Regions from separate parts of the Shinella sp. genome, predicted to be linked through region 2. Evidence: predicted binding sites of a transcription regulator. Region 2 holds the regulator's gene; each other region holds the start of a gene.

Region 1 (3,278 bases), on a different contig from region 2:
ACGGCGAGAGGCCGCGGATATGGTTGTGCACATCCGTGGCCGGGCGGGAAAAGTCGATGCGGGTCTCGGCCTTGTCGATCTTGGCGGCATAGAGCACACCCTCTTGTGCCTGCTCTGTCAGCGGCAGATCGCCGGCTTCGAGCTTCGCCATGGCCTCCACCAACAGCGCACCACCCGCCTGCATCAGCGCATCGTGCAGTTCGCCGGCAGTCGTGGTCTCGCCAATCGCCACACGGGCGGTCAGTGCAACCGGGCCAGTGTCGAGCCCCTTGTCCATCTTCATGACCATCATGCCGGTTTCCGTATCGCCCGCCATGATCGCCCGCTGGATGGGGGCGGCGCCGCGCCAGCGCGGCAGCAGCGAGGCATGGCCATTGTAGCAGCCGAGTCGTGTTCCGGAGAGGATAGCTTCCGGCAGCAGCAGGCCGTAGGCGACGACGACGGCCACATCCGCCTTCAACGCGCGGAAAGCGTCTCGATCGGCCTCTTCACGAAAATTGACCGGTGTGAAGACGGCAATGCCGAGCTGCTCGGCTTTCTGATGCACAGGCGATTTCACCAGTTCGAGGCCGCGGCGGCCGGCAGGACGCGGCGGCTGCGAATAGACGGCGACGATCTCGTGACCGGCCTCGGCAAGCGCCGTCAGCGTCGGGACGGAGAAATCCGGCGTGCCCATGAAGATGATGCGAAGGGCCATCGGTCAGCCTCCGTGAGAGGGATGGAAGCGGACGTTGCCCGCTCAGAGCGCCTTGCTGCCGCGCATCTTAGCCGCCTTGGTGAACTTGCGGATCACCATTTCGCGCTTCAGCTTGGAAATATGGTCGATGAACAGCACGCCGTTCAGGTGGTCGATCTCGTGCTGGAGGCAGGTGGCGAGCAGGCCATCGGCCTGCGTCAGCTGTTCCTTGCCGTCACGGTCGAGATACTTCACCGTGATCATGGCGGGGCGCTCGACTTCGGCATAATAATCCGGGATCGACAGGCAGCCTTCCTCATAGACCGAGCGCGCATCCGACGCGGAGACGACTTCCGGATTGATGAAGACGAGCGGCGTCTTGTCTTCGCCGTCCTTCGAGACGTCCAGCACGAGCATGCGGCGCGCGACGCCGATCTGGATGGCGGCAAGCCCGATGCCTGGCGCATCGTACATGGTTTCCAGCATGTCGTCGGCGAGCTTCTTCACCTCGCTGTCCATGGTCTCGATAGGCTTCGAGACCTCGCGGAGGATCGGATCGGGAAGGATAATCAGCGGCTTGATGGTCATGTGCCTCCTTAGCGCGGTTTTTTTGCGCTTTCAATCGGATTTGGCCGCTCACATGCCGCTTTGGCCGGCGATTTGTTCACGGTATGATCTAGTTTTCACCGCAAACCATGGTATGGTCGCGGCATGATCGACCCTACCTTTGATGCCCTGCTCTCCTCGCTCGTTGCCCGGCTGGGCGGCCCTGGCCCGGCGCTGGTGCTGCTTGCTGCGGTTTTTTTTGCCGTCTTCGGCCTCATCTCGGCCCGTCGCAGCCAGACCCGCCAGCGGGAAGCAGGCAGGATGGCGGAGGTGCACTTTGCCGAACTCCTGAAGGCACAAACCGAGATGCAGGGCCGTGTCGCCGCCATGGCAGAGGTGTTTGGAGCCAAACAATCCGAAACGAACCAGGCGCTCAATACGCGTCTCGACGGACTGACGCAGCGGCTCGGCCAGTCGATCTCCGAGCAGACACGCTCGACGCACGAAAACCTGCGCCGCCTGCAGGAGCGGCTCGCCGTCATCGATACGGCGCAGACCAATATCCAGTCGCTGGCGAAGGACGTCGTCGGGCTCCAGGCGATCCTCTCCAACAAGCAGACGCGCGGCGCCTTCGGGCAATCGCGCATGGAGACGATCATCGCCGACGCGCTGCCGCACGGCGCCTACCAGTTCCAGGCGCAGCTTTCCAACGGTGTGCGCCCCGACTGCACCATCCGCATGCCGAACGGCCAGCCGCCGCTGGTGGTCGACGCCAAGTTCCCGCTGGAGTCCTGGAACGCCATGTCGGACGGGCGACCACCGGAGGCCACCAAGGTTGCCGCCCAACAATTCCGCCGCGACATGGAAACCCATATCCGCGATATCGCCGAAAAATACCTGGTTGCCGGTGAGACGCAGGACACCGCCTTCCTCTTCGTGCCATCGGAATCGATCTTCGCCAGCATCCACGAACATTTCGAAGCCGTTGTGCAGCGGGCACACCGGGCGCGCATCGTCATCGTCTCGCCGTCGCTGCTGATGCTCTCCGTGCAGGTGCTCCAGGCGCTGCTCAAGGACCAGCGCATGCGCGAGCAGGCCCATGTCATCCAGGGCGAAGTCGCGCGCCTGATGGACGATTTGACGCGGCTCGACGACCGGGTGCGAAAACTGCATGGTCACTTCACGTCCGCGCAGAAGGATGTCGACCTGATTCTGACCTCAACCGAGAAGCTGACACGGCGCGGCGCGCGTATCGGCGACATGGAATTCGAGACGGTTGCTGCCCCTTCCGAGCCGGTGGAGAAGGCTGTCGAGAGCCGAAGCGGGCCGTTACGCCTGAGAGTAGTTGACGAAGACTGACCGCCTCGGGCAGTGTCCGGCGGAAACGACAAGGGGCACTCTCATGATCACCGTCTTCGGCTCCATCAACATGGACCTCATCGCCACGCCAGACCGCCTGCCGAAGCCGGGTGAAACCGTGGTCGGCAGCAGCTTCACCACGGCCGCCGGCGGCAAGGGCGCCAACCAGGCGCTCGCGGCGCGGCGTGCGGGTTCCATCGTGCGCATGGCGGGTGCCGTCGGCGACGACCGGCTGGCGAGCCAGGCGCTGGCGCTGCTTGCCGATGCCGCCGTGGACCTTAACTCCGTACGCTCCGCAGCCGAAGCGACCGGTACCGCGCATATCCTCGTTGCCGACGATGGCGAAAATGTCATCGTGGTCGTGCCCGGCGCCAACGGCACGGTCACGGATGACGACGCCAAGCGCACCGTTGGCGCCATGTCGCGCGGCGACTACCTGATGCTGCAGTTCGAAATCCCCAGCGCCGCCATCGAGGCAGCCCTTGTCAGCGCGAAGCAGAAGGGCGTCACCTCCATCGTCAACATCGCGCCCTTCGGCGCCGATGCGAAGCGCCTCGGCGCGATGGCGGATATCCTCGTTGCCAACGAGACGGAATTCGACCTTTTCGTCGGCAAGGGGGAACTCTCCGATGAGGCGCGCGAGACGACCATTCGCGCGCTGCATGCCGAAAGCGGCCAGACGATCATCGTGACGCTC
Region 2 (3,278 bases):
GGCGTATCAAAAACCGCCGAGGCTCTAATCGCTGCCGGAGGAAAGTTCAGGGGAAGGTCACCGGGAATAAAGATCTATGACGACGGCCAGATAGGCAAAACCTTCGCTGGTACGGATGTAGATGATGTCGGTGACCCAGACCTTGTCTGGAGCCTCGACGTCGAATTGCCGATCCAGCGTGTTGTCGATGACAACGGAAGGTCTGCCACCATAGACGCTGGGACGGCGTTTGTAGCCGATCTGAGCCTTGATACCGGCAATCCGGGTCAGGCGGGCAGCCCGGTTGGGGCAGCATGTCTCGCCGTGATCGAGCAGGTCGTCATGAAGCTTGTGATAGCTGTAGACCTTGCCGATCTCTTCCCAAGCCGTCTGGAGCAGATCGATCTGCCGCTTGTCCTCGCAGGCACGCTTGCTCAACGGCATCCGAAGCCAAGCATAAAACCCGCCGGGATGGATGCGGAACAGGCGGCACATCATTCGCACCGAAAACCGCTGTTGATGCTGGGCAATGAACGCGTACTTTACTTTGCATCCCTAGCGAAATACACGGTGGCATTTTTTATAATATGTCGCGTTCCTGGGTGAGACGCGCCAGCTCCTTCTTGAGCCACCTGATCTCTTTTGCCTGGTAACTACCCTGCTCACCGGGCGTCGAAGAAAACTTCTTCTTCCACTCATAGAGAGAATGCTGGTTGACACCCAGCCGCTGCGAAACTTCCGAAACCGGATAGCCCCGCTCAGTGATCTGACGCACCGCGTCACGCTTAAAATCGTCGCTGAAATTAGCTTTGCCCATATCCGCCTACTACCTCAAATTTAGGAAGGAAGACGTCTACAAATCTCAGGGCTATTCATGTTGATGAATTTCGCGACGCCGAACCAGCCAACATTTTGGAACTCATCGTTGAGCTAAATGCCACAAACCGTGTTCAATAGCCAAATCCGCAAGATGGAGTATTATGGAACTTAGAAACATCGAATAAGTTATTATTATTAAACGAAATCAATAGCATAGAAGGCTAGCTGAATTTAAAAGTCACACTTTTGGTGATTCTGGCGGTTTCGTCGCGAAAAAGTATCGAAATTTCAGAACCTTATTGTATTGGAATCTAGATTAATTGTCGCCATTTCAAGGACCGAAATCTGGATTAATTTCCACGCCACCAACACAGCCTCTGCAGGCGCGGCTCTTGCAGAACACATATGGAACAGATAGTGTATGTTCTATATTTGTTTCGCGATTCTGGAGTGGGCGGCGATGTTGACACGTAAGCAACAGGAACTTCTCTTGTTCATCCATGAACGGATGAAGGAATCTGGCATACCGCCATCTTTCGACGAAATGAAGGATGCTCTGGATCTTGCATCGAAATCGGGTATCCACCGGCTGATTACGGCACTCGAAGAGCGAGGCTTCATTCGTCGCCTGCCCAATCGCGCACGCGCACTGGAAGTCATCAAGCTTCCGGAGGCGTATTCGCCCAGCCTGCAACCGCGACGCGGCTTTTCCCCGGCCGTCATCGAGGGGAGTCTCGGGAAGCAACAGGTAACAGCTGCGCCGCCCCAGCGCACGTCAAGCCAGGCAGACATGCCCTCCTCCGTTTCCGTGCCGGTCATGGGGCGTATCGCGGCGGGTGTGCCCATCTCGGCCATCCAGAACAATACCCATGAAATCACTGTGCCTGCAGAAATGATCGGTGGCGGGGAGCATTATGCGCTGGAGGTCAAGGGCGATTCGATGATCGAGGCCGGTATCCTCGACGGCGACACTGTCATCATTCGCAATACGAACACTGCCAATCCCGGTGAAATCGTCGTGGCGCTGGTCGATGATGAGGAAGCGACGCTGAAGCGCTTCCGCCGCAAGGGTGCATCGATTGCGCTTGAGGCCGCCAATCCGGCCTACGAAACCCGTATTTTCGGGCCGGATCGCGTCAAGATCCAGGGCAAGCTCGTCGGCCTCATTCGCCGCTACCATTAAAGCCTGTCGCGTAAGCGCGTGCAGCGCCAGAGCGACATGCGAAAAATCGGATACCCAAAGCGCGAGACGTGAAGCTGAAATATCGCGACATGCTTTAATCGCCCTTGCCAGCGTCATAAGTAGCTGTGCGCCAATCGTATGTGCGGTGTCGTGACCAGGGGCGGTGAAGCGTTTCGACGGCCGAGCCAAAGAGGGTGTCGGAGACGACGGGGTGTGCTTGATCGACCGCCGACTGGATTTCCAGGGCGCCGGTCTGCCTCAAATGTCGAACCGTGATGAGGCGCGCACCTGAGCGGCAAGTCTCCAGCCGGATTGCCACCGGCACGATGACGAGATCCGCCCGTCGCACGCCGTACCGAGGAAGGCGAGGTCTTCCAGCGCCACGATACGCCATCCGCTGGGTGAAACAGCGGCGCAAAAGGCTTTTGTCTCGCAGATGAAGCCGGTGCGGATGCGGGCTGCATCGAGTGCTGCGGCCATGGCTGCTTTGGCCTTTTGCCGGTCCGCTTTTCGGCGGGGCCGCTTCTGCCTGACCTTGTTTGTGGGCTCTGCGTTCTTGGCTTCCACCGCCAGTCCGTCCGTTTTACGAATTTCAGGTTTCATCAATCCGTCGAGGCGAAGGGCGCGCCGCCATTGCGCGTAGATGAAATCCGGGGGGCTGGCGCGGTTGACCGCTGCTTTTTCGCCAAGCAGAATCGCAACCAGGCGGCCATCTTCCGACACGAGAATCTCCGGCCTCGTGCCTCCGCCGGGCCAGCAGGCGACAAGGATACCGAAGACGACGAGAAGCGTGCCGGCGTGGCGCAGCCGGGTCCGCAGAAGGCAGACAAGGCCGCCGCCGATGCCGATGAGCAGGAAGGCGATCTCAGGGATGCGGCCGGTGACGACCTCGCCCTTCCAGCTAGCAACCCATGTCGAAAGCATGATCATCCACTCGATGCCCTTGCCCATGATCGCAAAGGGAATGGCATCGAGGCCAAAGGGCATCAGGAGAACGGCGATGAGACCGAAGGGCATGACGATGACGCTGATCAACGGCATGGCCAGCAGGTTGCCAGCAAGCCCACAGGCCGGGATGCGGTGAAAATGGCCGATGGAGTAGATCAGTGTCGCAAAGCCGCCGATCAGCAAGGAGAGGATGAGTCCGCCGAAGAAGCGGCCGGCAGCGCCGCCAAAGAGCGCAAACGGCCCTCCCCGGCTTTCGCGCTGAACCGGACGCTCGCGCCACGCGGCGTAGCCGGCAACAAGGCCGAGCGTTGCGGCGTAGGACATTTGAAAACCGGGATTCGTCACGGCA
Region 3 (3,278 bases), on a different contig from region 2:
GGCCTTGCCGGCGATGATTCGATTGCCGGCCGCGGCGGCAACGACGTGCTGGTGGGCGGCCTCGGGCACGACCTCCTGCAAGGCGACGGTGGCGCCGACCGCTTCGACTTCAACTTCCGCGCCGAATCAGCTGTCGGTGCCAACCGCGACGTCATCCTCGACTTCAATCACAACCAGGGTGACCGGATCGACGTGCGCGACATCGACGCGAACACCACCCAGGCCGGCAATCAGACCTTCACCTTCATCGGTGACAGCAATTTTTCGAGCAGCGCCGGCCAGCTTCGCTTCAAGGACGGCATCGTATCCGGCGACATCACCGGCGACGGCCGGGCCGATTTCCAGATCGGGGTGCAGGACATCAGCGCCATGGTTGCGAGCGATTTCGTACTTTAGAGTTTGTCAGGGGAAAGTGGGGTCCGGTTTTCCCGAAAAGACAAACGAAAACAAAAGAATCGAGAGTCGGTCGTACAGCCGCCGCCTCATCAGCGCGTCAACCCAGGGCTTGCGCCCGCATGGCCTTCACCGCCCAGGCGGGCACGATTTCCGCAACGAGCGTGCGCGAGCGTTTGCCCGCCGCGACATCGGCGAGCGCCATTCCGGTGCGTATGGACGCCATAAACTGCTGCTTGGTGACGAGATAACCCTGCTCCAGCGGCGGGGTTTTTCGGCCGATACGTTGCAAGAACGGCCGACGATGGCTGCGCGAGGCGAGGAACTGCGCCGTGCCGGCATTGACCGAAACATGATCAACGATCGCATCGACCCAACCCGTCATCGGCCGGGCACCGGGCTCCAGCAGCAGCAGCCAGTCGCCGCGGGCCGAGCGCACCACATCCTTGATATCCCAGCTCGTCAGGAAGCGGCAGCCGGCCGCATCCGCCACCATGGCGGAGCCGTCGCGCGAGCCGTGGTCGAGCACGATCACGTCGCGGACGATGCCCTCGACCGCGCCGGAGACGAGCGCGGACAGCGTCTGCACCAGCTCCGCTTCGTTGTCCCGGCATTCCATGATGATTGTCAGCATCCCCCTTCAATACCGCAATGCAACATCGAATTCCACCGCTACCGACCGGCATCTCACTGCATGGTTAGGCGGCATGGTTAGCGCTGCGCAGAAATTTGTTCTTGCATTGTTCTCATTGCCGCGATAGGAATATAGTCACTGAAGCAGGGGCGATCTCGCCCCGCGGAGACAGCCATGAACGATCTTGCTGACCTCAGGCAGGGTGCGCTAGCGCCCGGCCACACGAAAGACGTTGCCGAAGCGCTGATGGCACAGGCTGGCATGCGCATCGAGGTGGATCGCCGGCGCGGCCGCGGCGCAGGGCTCAATTTCACCGGCCGCTTCGAGCCGGTGACGCGCGAGGGGTTCGACGACGGCTGGCAGACACTGGAGGATCTGCCGCCCTTCCGCACGGAAGTTCAGGTCGAGAAGCCCCGCACCATCATCACTCGCAACGATTCGCCGGACATCCCCTTCGACCGCTCGATCAATCCCTATCGTGGCTGCGAGCACGGCTGCATCTATTGTTTCGCCCGGCCGACGCATGCCTTCATGGGCCTTTCCGCTGGCCTCGACTTCGAGGCAAAGCTGTTCGCCAAGCCGGATGCGCCGAAGCTGCTGGAGCGCGAACTATCGAAGCCCGGCTACAAGCCGCGCGCCATTGCCATCGGCACCAACACCGATCCCTACCAGCCGATCGAGAAGGAGTGGCGCATCATGCGCCAGATCCTCGAGGTGCTGGACAAGGCCAATCACCCGGTTTCGATCGTCACCAAGTCGGCGCTGGTCATGCGCGACATTGACATTCTCTCCCGCATGGCGGCGCGTGGCCTTGCCTGGGTCGGCATGTCCGTCACCACGCTCGACCGCAAGCTCGCCCGCACCATGGAACCGCGCGCCGCGACCCCGCCGCGCCGGCTGGAGACGATCCGCGCACTTTCCGAAGCCGGCATCCCGACCGCCATCATGATGGCGCCGATCATTCCCGGCCTCAACGACCACGAGATCGAGCGCGTGCTGGATTCGGGCAAGGCGGCTGGCGCTGTGGAGGCGAGCTACGTGCTGCTGCGCCTTCCGCTGGAGGTCAGCCCGCTCTTCCGCGACTGGCTGCTGCGCAACTATCCGGATCGCTACCGCCACGTCATGTCGCTGGTGCGCTCCATGCGCGGCGGCAAGGATTACGACGCCGAGTTCGGCAAGCGCATGAAGGGCGCCGGTCCCTATGCCTGGCAGATCGCCCGGCGTTTCGAGATGGCGGGCAAACGGCTGGGCTTGACCCGCACCCGGCGCAGTCTGGCCAGCGACCAGTTCGTGCCGCCGTCAGGCAGCGGGGTGCAGCTGTCCTTGCTCTGATGCCGGGGCGGGAAAGGGTTTGACCAGCTTCCCCGTTCGGCGTCCTGACAAGACGGCCTGTCCCACGGCAAACGAAGCCAAGGCCTGCATCGCCGCCAAGGCCGCGGCCATGGTTTGAAAGTTCTGCGCAGTTTCTCGGGCCGGACGGCTCGGGAAAAGACGCCATCCTCTTCCGGTCCGTCTTCCCCGGGCGCACCGGTTGCTCCTCCGGCATTTGCCTCCTGCCGGAGGGCTTGCAGGGAATCGGACGGATGTGCGAGGTTCGCCGCATGTCCCGTGTCGCATCCTCCGATTCCCGCCTTCTTTTCGACCTGCCCGAAGGGCCGGACTTCTCGATGGAGCTTGCTGCCCGCAAGCGCGGCCTTTGGCCGGTCGCCGGCACGGACGAAGCCGGCCGCGGGCCGCTCGCTGGGCCTGTGGTTGCCGCTGCGGTGGTGCTCGATCCGGAAAACATTCCGGGCGGCCTCAATGATTCGAAACAGTTGAGCGCGGCAAAACGCGAATTCCTCTTCACGCTCATCATGCAATCGGCCTTCGTCTCGGTCGCCTCCAGCTGTTCGCGCCGCATCGACGTCATCGATATCCGCAAGGCAAGTCTCGACGCCATGCGCCGCGCCGTTGCCGGTCTTGAGGTCAAGCCGCAACTCGTGCTCGCCGACGGCCGCGACGTACCGCCCGGCCTCGCCTGCGAAGGCCGCGCCGTCGTCAAGGGCGACGCCCGCTCGCTCTCCATCGCCGCCGCCTCCATCGTCGCGAAGGTGATGCGCGACCGCATGATGGCCCGCGCCGAAGCCACCTTCCCCGGCTACGGCTTCGCACTCCACGCCGGCTACGCCACCCAGGTCCACCGCGATGCCATCAAAGCGATCGGCCCCTGCCGTCTGCACCGCATGAGTTTCCGCCCGCTCCGGCAGGATTG

The links. The regulator LexA, encoded in region 2, represses DNA repair genes until DNA is damaged. The targets are predictions, from matches to a motif close to TGTTCNNNNTGTGTTCNG.
Region 1: a site for LexA is predicted at 1,338-1,355, ahead of ACT6VE_RS18105 (DNA recombination protein RmuC). Genes of this name have one in related genera too.
Region 3: a site for LexA is predicted at 1,124-1,141, ahead of ACT6VE_RS11845 (PA0069 family radical SAM protein). Genes of this name have one in related genera too.

The regions. Positions count from the first base shown of each region.
Region 1 covers NZ_JBQVPI010000009.1:123,257-126,534, reverse strand. Annotated here, with positions in the region: gene fmt (methionyl-tRNA formyltransferase) at 1-697, opposite strand, end outside; gene def (peptide deformylase) at 740-1,264, opposite strand; gene ACT6VE_RS18105 (DNA recombination protein RmuC) at 1,388-2,581, shown strand; gene ACT6VE_RS18100 (ribokinase) at 2,625-3,278, shown strand, end outside.
Region 2 covers NZ_JBQVPI010000034.1:4,376-7,653, forward strand. Annotated here, with positions in the region: partial or broken gene ACT6VE_RS30430 (IS3 family transposase) at 61-796, opposite strand; gene lexA (transcriptional repressor LexA) at 1,259-1,981, shown strand; gene ACT6VE_RS30440 (ComEC/Rec2 family competence protein) at 2,240-3,278, opposite strand, start outside.
Region 3 covers NZ_JBQVPI010000005.1:208,051-211,328, reverse strand. Annotated here, with positions in the region: gene ACT6VE_RS11855 (calcium-binding protein) at 1-396, shown strand, start outside; gene ACT6VE_RS11850 (glycosyl transferase) at 494-1,027, opposite strand; gene ACT6VE_RS11845 (PA0069 family radical SAM protein) at 1,202-2,359, shown strand; gene ACT6VE_RS11840 (ribonuclease HII) at 2,611-3,278, shown strand, end outside.